DNA from 3 places in the Janthinobacterium sp. 13 genome. Region 1 is predicted to be linked to each of the others. Evidence: predicted binding sites of a transcription regulator. Region 1 holds the regulator's gene; each other region holds the start of a gene.
The links. The regulator FNR, encoded in region 1, switches genes on or off when oxygen is low (the NO sensors DNR and NnrR bind a similar motif). The targets are predictions, from matches to a motif close to TTGATNNNNATCAA.
Positions count from the first base shown of each region.

Region 1 (6,372 bases):
GACGGGGAGCGAGGCGGCCAGCAGCCAGTTCACGGATTTCAGGCGCTTGAAGCTGTTGACGGCCGTGATGCCGCGGCTGTTGGTGCTGACCATGCTGCCTTCGCCATCTTCCTTCAGCAGCTGGGTCGTCGTCAGGTTGGCGTTCGGCTTGCGCGGTTGCAGCAAGCGGCTGGTATCGGGGTGCAGCACGTAGCGCGGCACGGCGCCGCGCGTGAGGATGAAGTAATAGCCGCTCTTGCCGATCTTTTCCGAGCGCAGGCGGCCCAGCAGGTTGTCCTTGTACAGGCGCAGCACGCCGATCACCACGCCGGCCACCTGGCCATCGGCGGCCAGCACGGGCGCCACCATCTGCACGATGGGCATGCCGCTCGACTTGCCCAGCATCGGTTCGGTGATCATGGGCTGGCGCGTGCGCAGGACGGTCTGGAAATACTCGCGCTCGGCGACGTTGATGCCGGCGCGCCCCGCCACCTCCGGCATGTCGGCCACGACGGCGCCATGCGCGTCGAGCACCAGCACGTCATCGAACAGCACCAGCATCGAGCGGCGCGAATAGTATTCGCGCAATTGGGCGGGCCGGGCGATCAATTCCGGCGGCTGCTGTCGGGCCGTCAGGGTGACGATCTGCAGCAGCATGCCCAGCTTGTCGTCGAGTTCGGCGGCGGTGCGGGTGATCAGGGACGATTGCTGGCTCAGCAGTACTCGGGTGAAGTCGTCGCGCATGTGCTGCACCTGGATCATGGTGACCAGCGCGATCATGGCGATCGAGGTCAGGCTGGTGGCCAGCGCGACTTTTGCTTTAATGCCGAGAGGCTTCATGATTTCCTTTTCAGTACCGGGCGGCACAGGCGGCAGATAATGCTGTCAGGAATTTTCCTATCAATGCCCCAGCTTGGCAAGCGCCGCCGCGCAAATTGCCCGCCCCGTGCGGGCTTTTGACGATGTTGCCATATAATTAAAGGCTGGACGTCGTTTATTCGCCGAATTTACGGTGAAATTGGCATACGGCAACCCTGTATGCGGCTGTATGCAGTAAACTTGTTGTTGCATTTTCTAAAAGGTACCGACATGACTGAAGCGCTACTCACTCCAACCTTGCCCACCGTGAACGTGGAGGCGTTGCGTGCGCGATGCTCGACCTGCAGCATGCATCAATTGTGCCTGCCGATGGGCCTCGATGTGGGCGACATGGACAGGCTGGACCAGATCATCGGCCGCCGCCGCAAGATCGTGCGCGGCGCCTCGCTGTTCCGTATCGGCGACTCGTTCCAGAACCTGTATGCGATCCGCCTAGGGCATTTCAAGACGTACCAGATCAATCCGGGCGGCGAAGAGCAGGTGACGGGCTTCCAGATGGCGGGTGAACTGCTGGGCATGGACGCCATCAGCGCCGACCGCCACCACTGTAACGCGGTGGCGCTGGAAGACAGCGAAGTGTGTGAAATCCCGTTTTCCAGCCTGGAACAATTGCTGGGCAACATGCCGACCCTGCTGCGCCATTTCCACCGCATGATGAGCCAGGAAATCACGCGCGAGCAAAGCGTCATGCTGTTGCTGGGCAATATGCAGGCGACGCAGCGCTTTGCCGCCTTCATCGTCAACCTGGCGTCGCGCTATGAAGCGCGCGGCTATTCGGGCAGCAATTTCCAGCTGCGCATGTCGCGCGAGGAAATCGGCAACTACCTGGGCCTGACCATCGAGAGCGTCAGCCGCCTGCTGTCGAAGTTCAAGAAGGAAGGCTGGCTGCGCGTCTCCAACCGGGAAATTGAAATCCTGCAGCCGGCCAAGTTAAAAGCCATTACGGCTGGCACGGACGTCTGCAAATAAGACTTACAGTTCCTCGTCCGCATGCAGCGCGATGCTGCGTTGCAGGGGCCAGGTCCAGATGCCGGACAGGCGCCACTCGCGTTTGTCGTTTTCCACCAGCACTTGCCAGCGGCTGCGCTCGAGCATCGGCAGCGCCACGGAAAAATTGCCGGCTGCGTCGGGCTGCACCAGCACCTTGATATCCTTTTCCGGCAGGGTCGCATGCGCCAGGTGCAACTGCAAAGGCGCCTGATAGGCCTTGCCGAAGCTGTGCACGGAACCGGTCAGGCGCGCTGCAGCGACGTCATACGACAGGCGCGTATCCATCGCCAGGTCGCTGGCGATCGTGTCGCGCTTCAAATCCTGGTTGATCGCCTTGCCCTGCTTGTAATAATCGCCCACCACCAGCGCATCGGGCTGCGTAAACGCGATATAGCCCATGAAGCTGCCGACGACCACGGACAGGCCGGGGCCGATCATCAGCAGCCATGGCCAGCGATGCTTGTACCACGGTGCAACGGGTGCTTGCAGTTTCAGACTGTCGGACATGGTATTTCTCCTGTTTAATCAGCCAGTCCCCGCATGGGGACCGGCCTTCCTGCAACTTCGTGGCGGCGGCGAGGGCACCCGGTCCCCGTCCGCCTTTCCTTGTTAACGTGGCACGATGAATACCGCGCTTTCACGCACATGCAGCGATGGGTCGTCCAGAGATTGCAATTCGATCGCAATCTTGTTCGAGCCCTTCTCTCCCACGCCGTGCGGCACGCGCAGGCGGATCGGCCAACCCAGCGTTTCCGTCGGCTGCAAGGTCACTTCTTCGCGCGTCAGCAAGGTCAGGCCCGGCAAGCCGGAAGCGCTGATTTTGAAATGCTGGCTTTGCTCCGACGTGTTCATGATCTGCAGGCGGTAGACGTTTTCGATCATGCCGTCTTCCACTTCGCGTCCCATCGAACCGCGGTCGCGGATCACGTCCATTTTCAGGGGCGTGCGCAGGGCCAGCGAAGTACACACGGCGATGATGATCAGGGCCAGGATGGACGTGTAGATCAAGACGCGCGGGCGCATGGCGCGCTGGCGTATCTGCTTCGAATTGAAGTTGTTTTCCATCGCATGGTCGGTACTGTAGCGTACCAGTCCCCGTGGCCGGTCGACCTTGTCCATCACGCTGTTGCAGGCATCGACGCAAGCGGCGCAACCGATGCATTCATACTGCAGGCCGTTACGGATATCGATACCGGTCGGACACACCTGCACGCACAGGGTACAGTCGATGCAATCGCCCAGCTTGTCGTTGTTGCCGGCCTTCTTGCTCATGGCGCCACGTGGTTCGCCGCGCTTGGCATCGTAGGTGATGATCAGGGTGTCCTGGTCGAACATGGCGCTCTGGAAGCGCGCGTAGGGGCACATGTATTTGCACACCTGCTCGCGCAGCCAGCCCGCGTTGCCGTAGGTTGCCAGACTGTAGAACAAGACCCAGAACCATTCCCAGGGACCGAAGTTCAGCGTGGTCACCGACTGCGCCAGTTCCTTGATCGGCGTGAAGTAGCCGACAAAGGTAAAGCCCGTCCACAGGGCGATGGCGCCCCATACCAGGTGCTTGGCCGTCTTCTTGAACGCCTTGCGCACGGAGGGGCCCTGCTTGTCGAGGGCCATGCGCGCACTGCGCGTGCCCTCGATGCGGCGTTCGACCCACAGGAAAATTTCCGTGTATACCGTTTGCGGGCAAGAGAACCCGCACCACACCCGCCCGGCAATGGCCGTGACGAGGAACAACAAATACGCACAGATGATCAGCAGGGCCGCCAGATAGATGAAATCCTGGGGCCACAGCACGACGCCGAAAATGTAGAACTTGCGCGTGGTCAAATCGAACAGCAGGGCTTGCCTGCCATTCCAGGTCAACCACGGCAAGCCGTAGAACGCGAGCTGGGTAAGCCATACGCATACCCATCGCCAGGTAGCGTAGCGTCCTTTGGCCTCGCGAGGGTAGATTTGCTCGCGGGCCGCATACATCTTGATGACTTGAGGTTCCATTTTTACTTTGCGGGTGCCTGCGGATTCGACAGGCTCCAGACATACGCCGACAGCACGTGTACCTTGGATTCGCCGAGGAAATCGCTGAAGGCCGGCATGGTGTTGCTGCGTCCCTTGCGTACGGTTTCCATGATGGTGTCGGCGCTGCCGCCGTACAGCCAGGTCTTGTCCGTCAGGTTCGGCGCGCCCAGCATCTGGTTACCCTTGGCATCGGCGCCATGACAGGCCATGCAGGCACCGAACTTGGCCTTGCCCAGCACGGACTTGACGGGATCCGAGGTCGAGCCGGACAGGCTCAGCACATAATGGGCCACGTTCTCGACATCCTTTTCGGAGCCCAGGGCGGCGCCCATCGGTGGCATTTGCCCATTGCGGCCGTGCATGATGGTGGTCTTGATGATGTCGGGTTCGCCGCCATACAGCCAGTCCTTGTCCGTCAGGTTGGGGAAGCCCTTGTTGCCGCGCGCATCCGAACCGTGGCATTGCGCGCAGTAGGTCAGGAACAGGCGCTGGCCGATGGCTTGCGCCTGCGGATCGGCGGCCACCGTCTTCAAGTCCTGGCTCAGGTACTTGTTGAACAGGGGACCGTAGTCGGCTTCCGCCTTCTTCAGCTCTTCCTCGTACTGGCCCGTCGATTTCCAGCCCAGGCTGCCGGCATAGTTGCCCAGGCCCGGATACAGGAACAGGTAGGCCAGCGAGAAGACGATGGTGATGTAGAACAACCACATCCACCAGCGCGGCATCGGCGTATTGAGTTCCTTCAAGTCCTCGTCCCAGACGTGGCCCGTGGTGCCGTCAGCAGGGGCGCCCTCGACCACTTTGATTTTCGACTGCGAGTACAGCAGCACGCCGCAGCCGATGATGCCCAGCAGGGACAGCACGATGATGTAGATATTCCAGAAGCCATTGGTAAAGTCAGCCATGGTTATGCTCCTTCGCCAGGGTCATTTCGGCCTCGGCCGGATAGTCGAGCGCGTCGTCGGCGAACGGCAGGCGTGCCGCCGCGTCGAAGTCGCTGTTGCTGCGGCTGAACGTCCACCACAGGATGCCCACGAACGTCGTAAAGGAAACCACCGTCATGACGCTGCTGGCGCTGTCAAACAGGTTTTCGATTGCCATGCTAATTCCTTGTTTTGATTAATGTACCGAGGCCTTGCAGATAGGCGACCAGGGCGTCTTCTTCCGTCTTGTCCTGCAGCTGCGCGGGGCCGGCGGCGATCTCTTCATCGCTGTACGGCTGGCCCAGGCGTTTCAGGGCGCGCATCTTCGGCATGATCTCGTCAGGCACCAGCTTGGTCTTCGCCAGCCAGGGGTAGGACGGCATGTTCGACTCGGGCACCACGTCGCGCGGGTTGTTCAAGTGCGTGCGGTGCCATTCGTCGCTGTAGCGCGCGCCCACGCGGGCCAGGTCGGGGCCCGTGCGCTTGGAACCCCACTGGAACGGACGGTCGTAGACGAATTCGCCAGCGACCGAATAGTGGCCATAGCGTTCCGTTTCCGCGCGCAGCGGACGCACCATCTGCGAGTGGCAGTTGTAGCAGCCTTCGCGCACGTAGATGTCGCGGCCCGCCAGGCGCAGCGGCGAGTACGGTTTCAGGCCGGCGACGGGTTCCGTCGTGCTCTTCTGGAAGAACAGGGGAACGATCTCGACGGCGCCGCCGATGCTGATCACCACCGTGACCAGGGCGATCAGCAGCCAGGGGTTTCTTTCAATCCATGCATGTGAAAATTTCATTTGCTTTCGCTCCTATCAGGCGTGCGCCGCGTTCAGTTCCGGAATGCGGGCGACGGGGAGTTTGCTGCCGCGCAGAGTCATCCAGGTGTTGTAGCCCATGATGCACATACCCGACAGGTACAGCAGGCCACCGGCCACGCGCACCACGTAGTACGGATACGTCGCTTTCACGCTCTCGACAAAGGTGTAGGTCAGGGTGCCGTCCGGATTGACCGCGCGCCACATCAGGCCCTGCATCACGCCGGCGATCCACATTGCGGCGATGTACAGCACGATGCCGATGGTGGCCACCCAGAAGTGCACGTCGACCAGGCGCGTGCTGTGCATCTGCGTGCGGCCCGCCAGGCGCGGCAGCAGGTAGTAGATCGAACCCATGGTGATGAAGCCCACCCAGCCCAGGGCGCCCGCATGCACGTGGGCAACGGTCCAGTCGGTGTAGTGCGACAGCGAGTTGATGGTCTTGATCGACATCATCGGACCTTCGAAGGTGGCGATGCCGTAGAACGACAGCGAAACGATCATGAACTTCAGGATCGGATCGGTACGCAGCTTGTGCCAGGCGCCCGACAGGGTCATGATGCCGTTGATCATGCCGCCCCAGCTTGGTGCCAGGAGGACCAGCGAGAAGACCATGCCGATCGATTGCGTCCAGTCAGGCAATGCCGTGTAGTGCAGGTGATGCGGACCCGCCCACATGTAGGTGAAGATCAGCGCCCAGAAGTGGACGATCGACAAACGGTACGAGTACACGGGGCGCTCGGCCTGTTTCGGAATGAAGTAGTACACCATGCCCAGGT
Region 1 covers NZ_PEEQ01000001.1:3,078,221-3,084,592, forward strand. The annotation lists gene CLU94_RS13585 (response regulator) at 1-819, opposite strand, end outside; gene fnr (fumarate/nitrate reduction transcriptional regulator Fnr) at 1,069-1,827, shown strand; gene CLU94_RS13595 (FixH family protein) at 1,831-2,355, opposite strand; gene ccoG (cytochrome c oxidase accessory protein CcoG) at 2,458-3,840, opposite strand; gene ccoP (cytochrome-c oxidase, cbb3-type subunit III) at 3,843-4,763, opposite strand; gene CLU94_RS13610 (cbb3-type cytochrome oxidase subunit 3) at 4,756-4,959, opposite strand; gene ccoO (cytochrome-c oxidase, cbb3-type subunit II) at 4,961-5,575, opposite strand; gene ccoN (cytochrome-c oxidase, cbb3-type subunit I) at 5,591-6,372, opposite strand, start outside.

Region 2 (6,372 bases), 3.2 Mb from region 1:
CGAACGCCTGATCCAGCGCCACTTGCCCGCCGACATACGCGGCCATGCCGCCGTGCTGACGTGGCTGCAGGCGAACTGGGCCCAATATCGCTGATATCGCCAATACGTCGGAAATCACGCTGCGCTTTGTGCCAGGTCAATCGTGTTGGGCTGGACAAGGCCGAGAGGCTATGATGGGCAAGCCGCTTCCCCGGACGCGGCGGGGCTGTTGCCGGCTCCGAAATGGATTACACTGAATTTGCTTTTTAGAAATTTGTTACTCTGGACCAGCCTCGGTGAGCACGTCGTACACGCTCAGCCCAGCCAGTGTTTGGGTAGGCCCTGGCTCGTCCGTTGACCTCCCCTATAAAGAAAGAGTCCAATGAAAAAGCTGACCACCGCCTTTGGCGCGCCCGTAGTCGACAACCAGAACATCCAGACGGCCGGCCCGCGCGGCCCCGCCCTGCTGCAAGATGTGTGGTTCCTGGAAAAGCTGGCCCACTTCGACCGCGAAGTCATTCCCGAGCGCCGCATGCATGCCAAGGGTTCCGGCGCGCACGGCACATTTACCGTCACGCACGACATCACGCGCTACACGCGGGCGAAAATCTTTGGCGAAGTGGGCAAGCAAACGCCGATGTTCGCGCGCTTTTCCACGGTGGCGGGCGAACGGGGGGCGGCGGACGCGGAACGCGATATCCGCGGCTTCGCCCTGAAGTTTTATACGGAAGAAGGCAACTGGGACCTGGTCGGCAACAACACGCCCGTGTTTTTCATGCGCGACCCCTTGAAATTCCCCGATTTGAATCACGCCATCAAGCGCGACCCGCGCACGGGCTTGCGCAGCGCCAACAGCAACTGGGATTTCTGGACCTCGCTGCCGGAAGCCCTGCACCAGGTGACCGTGGTGATGAGCGACCGGGGCTTGCCGCGCAGCTTCCGCCACATGCACGGCTTCGGCAGCCATACCTTCAGCTTCCTGAATGCGCAAAACGAGCGTTTCTGGGTCAAGTTCACCTTTAAAACCCAGCAAGGGATCCAGAACCTGACGGATGCCGAAGCGGAGGAACTGGTGGGCAAGGACCGCGAAAGCTCGCACCGCGACCTGTATGAAAGCATCGAAAACAAGGATTTCCCCCGCTGGACCCTGTACGTGCAGATCATGCCGGAAAAAGAGGCAGGCACGTATCACATCAACCCGTTCGACCTGTCGAAAGTGTGGCCGCACGGCGACTATCCGCTGATCGAGGTGGGCGTGCTGGAATTGAACCGCAATGCCGACAACCATTTCGCGGAAGTGGAGCAGGCGGCCTTCAATCCGGCCAACGTGGTGCCCGGCATCAGCTTTTCGCCGGACAAGATGCTGCAAGGCCGGCTGTTCTCGTATGGCGACGCGCAGCGCTACCGGCTCGGCGTCAACCACAGCCATATCCCCGTCAACGCACCGAAATGCCCGTTCCACAGCTATCACCGCGATGGCCAGATGCGGGTCGACGGCAACCAGGGCGGAACCCTGGGCTATGAACCGAACAGCGAGCAGGAATGGGCCGAGCAGCCCGATTTCCGCGAGCCGCCGCTCAGCATCGAAGGCGCGGCCGACCACTGGAACCACCGCGTCGACGAAGATTACTATTCGCAGCCGCGCGCCCTGTTCCGCTTGATGACCGCGGCGCAGCAGCAAGCCTTGTTCGACAACACGGCGCGCGCCATCTCGGGCGCCTCGGAGCAAGTCAAGCAACGCCACATCGGCAACTGCACGCTGTGTGACCCCGCCTATGGCGCGGGCGTGGCCGCAGCGATCGGCCGCCTGAGCCCAGGCTGACAGTGAACCCGGAAGGCCTGGCGACAGGCCTTCCGCCGCCATCCGCGGCCGGAGGCCCCCGCCGCCAGGCCGGCTGGCCTAGCGGCGCTGGATATCAATCTGGCCCGTGATGCTCGTTTCCACCGGATAACCCTCGACCTGCAACGGCACGCGCCGCTTGACGGACGAGTCGCGCAGGTACACGACGAGCGCTTCCTTGCCCACGGCCGTCTGCCCCAGGCTGACGCCTTCCACGCCGTCGATGGCCATCAGCGCCCGCTCGTTGCGCCGCCTGGCCGCTTCCAGGCGGCCCTGAGGTGCGGCCTGGGCATGCTGCCCCGGGCCCTGTCCAGGGGGGGCATCCGGCAAATACGGCATGGCCGCGTCCTCGAAGACGGCATATGGCGATTGTGCGAACTTACTGTTTGACATGACACACCCTCCTGATATGACAAACCCTCCCGATGCCTTGCATGATACACCCGGCCAACCGGCGCTGCAGCACGCTTCGCCGGCCAAGACCATGCGCGACGGCCGCCCTTGAGCAATACTTGAGCAAGATCGTCATCGTGCAAAAAACAGCGTCGGGCAAGGCGGCGCGCGGCCGCCCGGCCGGCTCCTAAGGCGTGCTCAGGTGTACAAATTGATGTCGAGCGCCACCACCACGCGCCGCATCTGGTTGGCAAACGTGATGTTGCCGCCGCCGGCAAACAGCAGGCCGACGGGATTGCGCTGCTGGTTCCAGGTCCAGATGGACGAGCCGGAATCGCCGCCCGCGCTGAAGGCCCCGCTGACGCCCGTGATGGCGATCTGGTCCTGGAACAGCGCGATCCTGCCGCCGCCGTAATTGACGTTGATGGTGGCGCCCAGGCCCGTGATGCGGCCCTGCGTCAATTGCGTCGTGCGGCCGGACTTGCCAACCATCATGCCCAGTGCGGGTGCCACGAGCGCATTGCTGATGCGGAAGTACGCGGGCACGCCCCCGCTCAGGTAGACCAGTTCGGGACGCACCCTGTCTGGCCAGGCCCAGCCGGTGGCGCAATCGACGAAGTTGACGCCGCCGCTGAAATTGATGGGCACGAAGCGCTCGAGCACGGCCACCTGGTCTTGCGGGCAGCGGCCGCCGTCGATGGGGCCAGGCTGCACGATGCAATCGTTGAACACGCCCCCGTTGGAATTGGCCAGCACGTGATTATTGCTAAGAATCATCAGGCGGCTGTTGCGCGGCGCGCTGCGCCCCACGGCCAGGCAGCCGATGGTGCCGGCCGTGATGCGGAAATGCCCGACCGACACGCCGCCCGGCGCGGGGCGCAAGCGGAAACGGTGGGGCTGCGCATCGATCACGCCCGTGACGACGATGTTGACGGGCACCTTGTCGCTGGCCACGGCGCGCACGCCCATGGCCCCCACGATGGCGGCCTTGGCGCGGTCGACGGAAGTGGGTTCGGCCACGTACAGGGTCAGGGCCGGCAAGCCCGGTTCGCCGGACGAGCTGTCGCTGGCGCCCTCGCCCAGGCCGATGGACACGCCCTGGATATTGCCGCTGTCGCTGAAGGCGTCGGCCGCGCGCGCGCCGCCCGCTTGCGCGATGCTTTGCCGCATGCCGTCCTCGATGCTGCGCTTGATTTCCAGCAATTCCATGCTGACGCCGCTCAGGGCGTCGGGCACATCCGCAACGGACGCGCTCTCGATCGTATTGTCGTCTTCGCCAGGGACGGAAAACTGGCCGACGGCCTCTTCATCGTCCGCGCTCTGTCCCCTGCCGCTGCCGCCAGGCGGGGCGCTGAAACCATTCTCGTTGCCTATCATCGTGTTCTCCTCGTGGGTCGCCGCAAGCTTCCAGTGTGGACGGGCTGCGCGGGCCGGTATTGATCTGGATTGAACCGCGCGGATGCCAGGCTGCCCTGCCCCAATGGGGGCCAGCGAGTACAAAAATAGTTCCCTCGTCAAGGTTGAGCGGGATCAGGCGTGCGGGCAGAGGCGCCGCCGTATACTTGGCCGACAGGCTGGAACCGGGCCTGCTCCACGGCAGCAACGCCAGCAACAGCAAGGATGGGGAAACAATGACGAGCCCTGCAATAACGAGCCCTGGTATGACACGCCAATCCGACGACGCCCCTGCGGCAGCGGCCTCAGCCGGCGCCAATACAGCCGCCGAGAATACGACGGACGCCGGTGGCACGGCCCAGCATGCGGGTTTCGTGCACGGCATGGCGGCCTGGGCGGAAAAACACCGCATCACGCCCTGGCGCGGCAGTTTTGCCGACTTCCTCGAGCAAATCCTGCCCGGCCGCGCCGCCCTGCTGACGCGCAGCGCGCACCAGTACCTGTGGGACATGATGCGCTGGAATGGCCAGACCGACGACAACGGGCGCTTCCGCTGCCGCCTGTTCGACGACGAGCTGTTCGGCATCGACGAGGCGATCGACAGGGTCGCCGCCTACTTCAAGGCGGCCGCCGCCGGCTCCGAAGTGGGCCGCCGCATGTTGCTGTTGCTGGGCCCGCCATCGGGCGGCAAGTCGACCATGGTGATCCTGCTCAAGCGGGGCCTGGAAGAATACAGCCACAGCAGCGAAGGCGCGCTGTACGGCATCGCCGGCTGTCCCGTGCACGAATCGCCGCTGCATCTGGTGCCGCACAGCATGCGCGCCGACTTTCGCGCCAGCTATGATGCCGAGCTGCAGGGCGAACTGTGTCCACATTGCCGCGCCCGCCTGGAAGAGCAGTATGCGGGCGACTTCCTGCGCATGCCCGTCGAGCGCATCCATTTGTCCGAGGCGGGCCGCTGCGGCATCGGCACGTATGCGCCGCACGATCCCACGACGGCCGACCTGGCCGACCTGGTCGGTTCCGTCGACCTGTCGAAAGTGGCGCAATACGGCGACGAAGGCGATCCGCGCGCCTGGTCGTGGTCCGGCGCCGTGTACGCGGCCAGCCGCGGCATGCTGGAAATGATCGAAATCCTCAAGGTCAAGCGGGAATTCCTCTACTTGCTGCTGACCTTGACGCAGGAAAAGAATGTCAAGGTGTCGCGCTTCCCCCTGATCTACCTCGACGAAACCATCCTCGCGCACACGAATCTGGCCGAATTCCGCAAATTCCTGCAAGAAAGCGAAAACGAGGCGCTGCTCGACCGCATGGTCATCGTGCAAGTGCCCTATACGCTCAATTACCGCGAAGAAGCGCGCATCTACCGCAAGCTGATCCTCGCGGCCGCGCCCGCCTTCCGCGACGTGCACCTCGATCCGCACGTGCTGCATGCGGCGGCCGTGTTTGCCATCCTCAGCCGCATGCCCGAGGGCGAGGACAAGGAGGCCGAGCTGGTCAAGAAACTGCGCATCTACGCGAACGAAGATGTCGACGACTTGCAGCCGGCCGACCTGCGCCGCATGCGCGAGCGCGACAAGTCGCCCGACGAAGGCCTGTCGGGCGTGTCGCCCCGCTTCGTCATCAATGCCCTGTCGCACGCCATCATTTCCGCCCAGCGCAACAGCCTGTCCACCATGGACGTGCTGCTGGCCCTGAAAGACGGCATCGAAAACGATGCGCGCATCGAACCGCGGCGCAAGCGCAAATGGGTCGATTACCTGGTGCTCACGCGCAAGGATTTCTATAACCGCTGGGTCAAGGCCGACGTGCACAAGGCCTTGTTCGTATCATTCGAGCAAGAAGCGCAAGACTTGCTGAACAAATATCTCGATGAAGTCGAAGCCATGCTCGACAACCGCCAGATCCGCGATCCCATCACCAGCGAAGAGCGCCGTCCCGACGAGCGCTTCCTGCGCGCCGTGGAAGAGAAAATCCACATCAGCGACTCGGGCAAGCAATCTTTCCGGCAAGAAGTGGTGCGCAAGGCCATGAGCGCCTTCAAGCGGGGCGAAGCGTTTGGCCTGGCCAGCCATGCGCCATTGCACGACGCCATCCAGCAATACCTGTTCGAGCAGCGGCGCGACGTGCTGCGCCTCGTCGGCTCGGCCAAGCGGCCCGACGACGACGTGCGGGCCAGGATATCCGCCGTCGAGCAGCGCCTGGTCGACGAATATGGCTATGACGCCCATAGCGCGCGCGAAGCGCTCAACTACGTGACCACCTTGCTGGCGCAGGAATAGCCATGGCCGCCACCACGACGCCAGGCAGCGGCACACAGGATGGCCATCCGGCCTGGGGGGATTCCACGGACCCCGCAGGCACCGCAGCCCCCGCCGCCACGGCCGGCTCCTCCGGTTCCGCCGGCGCGGCGGCGGGTGCCGCGCCAGCCCTGGCTCGGCCCTGGTATGCGCTGTTCTCGCGCGGCGCGCGCGACTGGCTGCGCCACAACCAGAAGGTACGCGAAGCCGTGCAGGCGCACTTGCCCGAGCTGGTCGCCACGCCCGACCTGATCGGCGGGCCGCAGCAGCGCACGGTGCAAGTGCCCATGCGCCTGCTCGAACATGCGCGTTTCCGCCTGGCGCCCGCGCGCAGCAGCTTGGGCGCGGGCCAGGGGGACGGCCAGCCCGGCGATATCCTGCGCCCGGCCCGGCCCGCCGCCACGGGCGGGGCCGGCACGCAAGGTGACGGCGGCGATGGCGAGGGGGCCGTGCGCCTGCTGCTGG
Region 2 covers NZ_PEEQ01000001.1:6,269,367-6,275,738, forward strand. The annotation lists gene CLU94_RS27620 (hypothetical protein) at 1-94, shown strand, start outside; gene CLU94_RS27625 (catalase) at 362-1,801, shown strand; gene CLU94_RS27630 (hypothetical protein) at 1,880-2,212, opposite strand; gene CLU94_RS27635 (hypothetical protein) at 2,411-3,589, opposite strand; gene CLU94_RS27640 (serine protein kinase) at 3,874-5,889, shown strand; gene CLU94_RS27645 (DUF444 family protein) at 5,892-6,372, shown strand, end outside.
Region 2: a site for FNR is predicted at 3,649-3,662, ahead of CLU94_RS27640 (serine protein kinase). Genes of this name have one in related genera too.

Region 3 (6,372 bases), 2.3 Mb from region 1:
CGGCGCAAGGCATACGCCTGGCCCGACCTGGCCAGCGCCTGTTGCAGCAAGGCCGTCACATAGCCTTGCTGCGGATCATCGAGCGCCTGGTGGCGCGGATACACGAGCGGCAGCGGCGGCACCGCGCCGGCGGCCGCACCCAACGGCCACAGGGCGGCAAGCTTGAGCAGGGGGCGGCGCTGCATAGCCCCTCCTTTCCAGCGCTGTCATAGCGTTCTTATCAGAATGACAGTATCGCGCAGCAGGGCACGCTTGTCGACTGGAATACGGCAACTGTGTACAAAACAACAGCACTTTCAAGGTGACCCGCAGGGCTGGGGATTAATCCAGATCAATAAAACCGCAAATACAAAATAAATCTTGCGTGCTGCTCTGGACGGCATGCGCATGGCTCGCCTACGCTGTTTTTTTATCTGAAAAACAAGAGGAACCCATGCAGACAGCACGCTTGAATATTATCGGAATGGATCATGAAGGCTGCGCCGACAGGCTGACGGGCGCGCTCGAAGCCGTCACGGGCGTGGCCACCGTGTGCGTCTCGCTGGCGCGCCACGGCGCCACGGTGCAGTTCGACGAACGGCTGGCCACGCAGGAACGCCTGCTGGCCGCCGTCAACGACGCCGGCTTCATGGGCGAGGCGACGGATGAAGAACAGCTGGCCTCGTGCAGCGGCGCCTGCGGCCACTGCCGCCACTGAACGCCACTGAGCGCCCGCCCTCCCTTTCTTCGCTCAGCCTTCGCGCGCGCCCCGGTCGCGCAGATGCGCCAACACGCGGCGCGGTCCCAGCGCCTGCAGGTCGAATGGCGGCAACTCGATGGCATCGAGCGTATTCTTGAACAGCAAGCCCAGTTCCGTGTCGCCTTCCAGGCTCAAACGGCGGCTGAAGAACAGCGTGTCCGGATCTTCCTGGCGCCGCGCCAGCAGCATCAAATCATGCACGCTGGCGGCGATGCACAGGTCCGGCACGTCCGCATAGCGCTCCGCCACGAACACCGTGCCCTGCCACTCGAAATCGAAGGCGATGCCCGCGTCCAGCAGCCGCAAGCGCAAGCTGCGCCCTTCCAGGCTGCCCCGCACGTCGTCGGGCAATTGCGGCGCCAGCAGGCGGTTCAAGCCCTGCACGAACAGCCAGGAGGCGGGATACGGGGGCAGCTTGGACAGCAATTCGGCCAGCGGTTCGGGCAGCCGGTACGACACTGCGGGCTTGCTCATGCCCGGCCTGGCGGGGCTTGGGGCCGGGACGGGCAATCTTTCCAGTTGATCTTGCATGGTGCTTCCTTTCGAGGCGTTCAATGGGCGGCGTGCTGTTCCATGCCGGGCTGGCCGTGCCAATAGCCGTCGCAGGCGCCGGCCGGCTGGCAGGCCGCCAGCTGGGCCTGGGCGCCGATGCCGCTGACCTGGCCGCGGCGGGCGCGGTCGAAGATGGCGATGACTTGTTCCGTATGCATGGCCTGGGGGCTGATGCGCGCCACCGCCACGCCCATGTCGCGCATGGCGTCGAGTTCGCGCACCAGGTTGTAGACCAGCGCCGACTGCGTCTGCGTGCCATTCAGTACGAGGAAGGGCACTTCGTCGCGCGTGCGCAGCAACAGGCCGTCCGGCTCTTCCAGGCAGCTGTAGCCGCAATCGTCCTTCGGCAGGTTGCGGTTGCGCGCCGTGAAGCAGCGCGCGGAAAACGCCAGCGGCATGCGGCCGTAGGCGAAGACTTCCGTCTCCAGCCCTTCCGGCTTCTGGCGCTGCATCTCGGCCAGCGCCGTCTGCCCCATTTCCAGCGGCATCACCCAGCGCCGCGCGCCCAGGCGCGCCAGCAATTGCAGGCTGGGGCCATTGAACAGGTTCAAATGGGGACCGGCGACGAAGGACGTGCCCTTTTCCATGCAGTGCACGGCGCCCATGTCGTTGGCCTCGACCGAATAGCGGCCATTGCCCGTGATGCGGCGCAGGGTCGCCAGTTCCGCGCCCGCCTCGATCAGCGCCTGCGTCGACAGCACCACTTCCTTGCCGGCGGCGGCCAGCATGTCGGCGATATCGAGCCAGTCGGCCAGGCGCACCTCATGCCGGCGCGAGCACACGGTCTCACCCAGGTAGACGATATCGACGGCGGTACCGGCGATCTGCTGGTAAAACTCGAAGACGGTGGCGCGCGGCCAGTAGTACAGCAAAGGGCCAAGTGAAAGCTTCAGCATGTTCATCCTTTATTTCCAAGATCTATGGTAGGCGCCCAAGGTGTGCTGCTGGCCTTCGGCCAGCTTGTCCATGGCCGCCATCCAGCCCGGCTTGACGGCGTAGCGCGCATTGCCTTCGCGGCAGGCGTCGATCGCTTCGCGCCACACGCGCGTGACCTGCGCCACGTACGCGGGGCTGCGCTGGCGCCCTTCGATCTTCACGGCGCGCACGCCCATGGCGATCAGCTGCGGCAGCAGCGCCAGGGTATTCAGGCTGGCCGGCTCCTCGATGGCGTAATACTCTTCGTCGTTGACTTCGAAACGCCCCTTGCACAGGGTGGGATAGCTGGCGTTTTCGCCGGGCGCATAACGGTCGATCAGCACGCCGTTCAGGCGCGATTCGAGGCCGTTCGGCGTTTCCAGCCAGCGCACGGATTTCGCCGGCGAGCACACGCCGTGGGTGTTCGGCGCCTCGCCCGTCGCATACGACGACAGCGCGCAGCGCCCTTCGACCATCACGCACAGGCTGCCGAAACCGAAGACTTCGATCTCGACTTCCGTCTTGCTGATCAGTTGCTCCACCTGCGCCATCGACAACACGCGCGGCAGCACGGCGCGGGCGATGCCGAAGTGTTCATGGTAAAAATTGATGGCTTCGTAGTTGGTGGCCGAACCTTGCACGGACAGGTGCAGGCGCAGCTGCGGGTGGTGCTGGGCCGCATACGCCATCAAGCCCGGATCGGCCACGATCATGGCATCGATGCCGGCATCGGCGGCGCGGTCGATGGCGCTGCGCCACACGGCCCAGTTGTGCGGCTGCGGATAGGTGTTCAGCGCCAGCAGCACCTTGCGTCCATATTGGTGGGCGTAGCGCACGCCCTCGGCGATGGCCTTCTCGTCGAAATTGAGGCCGGCGAAATTGCGCGCATTGGTGGCATCGCGAAAACCCAGGTAAACGGTGTCGGCGCCATTGTCGATGGCCGCTTTCAAGGCAGGCAGGCTGCCGGCGGGGCAGACCAGTTCCAGCGGTCCGGCCACGCGGGTGGCGGTGGTTGATTCAAGCATCATGGTGTTCACAGTCCTGTATCGGCTCAGGGTGCAGACTATAGCCCCGCCCAGGCTGCCCAGTCCTTGACGCAGGTGAAGGAATGCATGCATGGCTGGCGCGCGTTCAACTTGCTTGACCTGGCTGTAAAATGCCCTCCTTTTCTCCCTCTTCGATTGCCCGCCATGCCCCGCAAACCGCTGCTGATCTTCCTGCTCACCCTGTTCCTCACCGTGCTGCAGGTGCAGTGGGCCTCTCCCACGGAAGGCTACGACGCCGAGGCGCTCTCCGTGCTGTCGCCCGAAGTACTGGGCGCGTATCCGGGCGTGCTGCTGCTGTTCCTGCAAGCCGTCTTCGCGCGCCGCGCCATGCCCGTGACGCGCCAGGCCGCCACCTGCACGGGACTGCTGGCCGTCTACTGGCTGCTGGCCAATTACGTCACGTTCGACGCGCGCGTGGCCAGCTGGAGCACCTTCTCGACGCGGGAAATCTGGGCGCACGTGCTGCCCGCCTCCATCCTCAGCATCGCCGTCTGCGGCGCCGCCTACTTCGCCGCGAGCGCCTTCATCCTGCGCCAGGGCCGCCTGAAAAAGTAAACGAGGGCGCTTTTTTCACCTGCATCAAGGATTCGTCACGCCACTGCACGCACCCTTTGACGCCACTATATTTAGTGATTAATCTCCATAAAAACACCGCATGTTGTGTTTATTGGAGGTTTCATGACGACGAATGCAGTTTCCCCCACACGCGGCCAGGTCGATGTCGCCGCGTCCATCAATGAATACCTGGACCGGCGCGACTGGCGTGTCAACGCCAACGCCAACCAGGGTTACTCGCTGGGCGGCCTGATACTCAATGTGTCGGGCAAGGTCATCGCCAACTACTGGCTGGACCAGGTCTATCCGCCGGAAGTGGGCGCGGCGCACCGCGAAGCGGCGCTGCACATCCACGACCTCGACATGCTGGCCGGCTATTGCGCCGGCTGGTCGCTGCGCACCCTGCTGCATGAAGGCTTGAATGGCGTGCCGGGCAAGATCGAGTCCGGTCCGCCGAAACACATGTCGAGCGCCATCGGCCAGATCGTCAATTTTCTCGGCACGCTGCAAAACGAGTGGGCCGGCGCGCAGGCGTTCAGCTCCTTCGACACCTACATGGCGCCCTACATCCGCAAGGACAGCCTGCGCTACGAAGACGTGCGCCAGTACATGCAGGAACTGATCTTCAACCTCAACGTTCCCTCGCGCTGGGGCACACAGACGCCGTTCACCAACCTCACCTTCGACTGGGTTTGCCCGGACGACCTGCGCGAGCAGATTCCCGTCATCGCCGGCCAGGAGATGGACTTCAGCTATGGCGAGCTGCAGGCCGAGATGGACATGATCAACCGCGCCTACATCGAGATCATGATGGCGGGCGACGCCAAGGGCCGCGTCTTCACCTTCCCCATCCCCACCTACAACATCACCGAGGATTTCGACTGGCATAGCGAAAATGCCGAACGCCTGTTCGAAATGACGGCCCGCTACGGCCTGCCCTACTTCCAGAATTTCATCAATTCGGAACTCAAGCCGAACATGATCCGCTCCATGTGCTGCCGCTTGCAGCTGGACTTGCGCGAACTGCTGAAACGGGGCAATGGCCTGTTCGGTTCCGCCGAGCAGACGGGTTCCCTGGGCGTGGTGACGATCAATTGCGCGCGCCTGGGCCACCTGTGGCGCGGCGACGAGCCAGCCTTGATGGCAGACCTGGAGCGTCTGCTGGAGCTGGGCAAGACCAGCCTGGAAATCAAGCGCCGCACCATCGAGGACCTGATGCAGCAAGGCCTGTTCCCCTACACGAAACGCTATCTGGGCACCCTGCGCAACCACTTTTCCACCCTGGGCGTGAACGGCATCAACGAGATGATCCGCAATTTCAGCAGCGACGCCTGGGACATCACGACGCCAGAAGGCCACGCGCTGGCCGTGCGCCTGCTCGACCACGTGCGCGCCCGCATGGTGGCCTTCCAGGAAGAGACGGGCCATATGTACAACCTGGAAGCGACGCCGGCCGAAGGCACGACCTACCGCTTCGCCCGCGAAGACCGCAAGCGCTTTCCCGCCATCCTGCAGGCAGGCACCGCCGACAACCCGTATTACACGAATTCGTCGCAACTGCCCGTCGGCCACACGGACGACCCGTTCGAGGCGCTGGAATTACAGGATGTGCTGCAGCGCAAATACACGGGCGGCACGGTGCTGCACCTGTACATGACGGAAGCGCTGTCCGACGCCAACGCCTGCCGCGAGCTGGTAAAACGCGCGCTGAGCCGCTTTTCGCTGCCCTACATCACCGTCACGCCCACGTTTTCCATCTGCCCGCGCCACGGCTACCTGGCCGGCAAGCATGAATTCTGTCCCACCTGCGATGCGGAGCTCATTGCCCGCAAGCAAGCCCAACCTGCTCCATCACTTGAGGAAACGCCATGAATGCACGTCCCGACTTCACTCCCGCCATCACCCTGCTCGATACGGAACGCCAGCGCTGCGAAATCTGGACCCGCGTGATGGGCTACCACCGCCCCGTCGCCTCGTTCAACATCGGCAAGCAGGGCGAATTCCACGAACGCCAGTATTTTACGGAAGCGAGCGCCCGGGTCGGCCAGCCCGCCTGCCATGGCGGCTGAATTGAAGGTGGGCGGCCTGACGCCCTTTTCCGCCACCGACTATCCCGGCAAGCTGGCGGCGGTGGTGTTCGTGCAGGGCTGTCCCTGGCGTTGCGGCTATTGCCACAATCCGCACCTGCAGGCGCGCATGCCGGAAGGCGCCATGCCGTGGCAGGACGTCCTGACCTGGCTGCGCCGCAGAACGGGCCTGGTCGACGCCGTCGTCTTCAGCGGCGGCGAAGCGTGCATGGATCCGGGCCTGGCACGGGCCATGCAGAACGTCAGGGAACTGGGTTTCGGCATCGGCCTGCACACGGCCTGCATCTATCCGCAGCGCCTGCAGGAAGTGCTGCCCCTGGTCGACTGGGTGGGCTTCGACATCAAGGCGCCGTTTGCCGACTATCGACATGTGACCCGCGTGGCCGGCAGCGGCGACCCGGCGCGCGCCTGCCTGGACGCCATCCTCGCCAGCGGCGTCGCCTACGAATGCCGCACCACCACCCATCCGGACCTGCTG
Region 3 covers NZ_PEEQ01000001.1:822,364-828,735, forward strand. The annotation lists gene CLU94_RS03470 (substrate-binding periplasmic protein) at 1-185, opposite strand, end outside; gene CLU94_RS03475 (heavy-metal-associated domain-containing protein) at 434-697, shown strand; gene ubiT (ubiquinone anaerobic biosynthesis accessory factor UbiT) at 731-1,213, opposite strand; gene ubiV (ubiquinone anaerobic biosynthesis protein UbiV) at 1,291-2,187, opposite strand; gene ubiU (ubiquinone anaerobic biosynthesis protein UbiU) at 2,197-3,234, opposite strand; gene CLU94_RS03495 (hypothetical protein) at 3,397-3,807, shown strand; gene CLU94_RS03500 (ribonucleoside triphosphate reductase) at 3,931-5,679, shown strand; gene nrdD (anaerobic ribonucleoside-triphosphate reductase) at 5,676-5,876, shown strand; gene CLU94_RS03510 (anaerobic ribonucleoside-triphosphate reductase activating protein) at 5,866-6,372, shown strand, end outside.
Region 3: a site for FNR is predicted at 3,298-3,311, ahead of ubiU (ubiquinone anaerobic biosynthesis protein UbiU). Genes of this name have one in related genera too.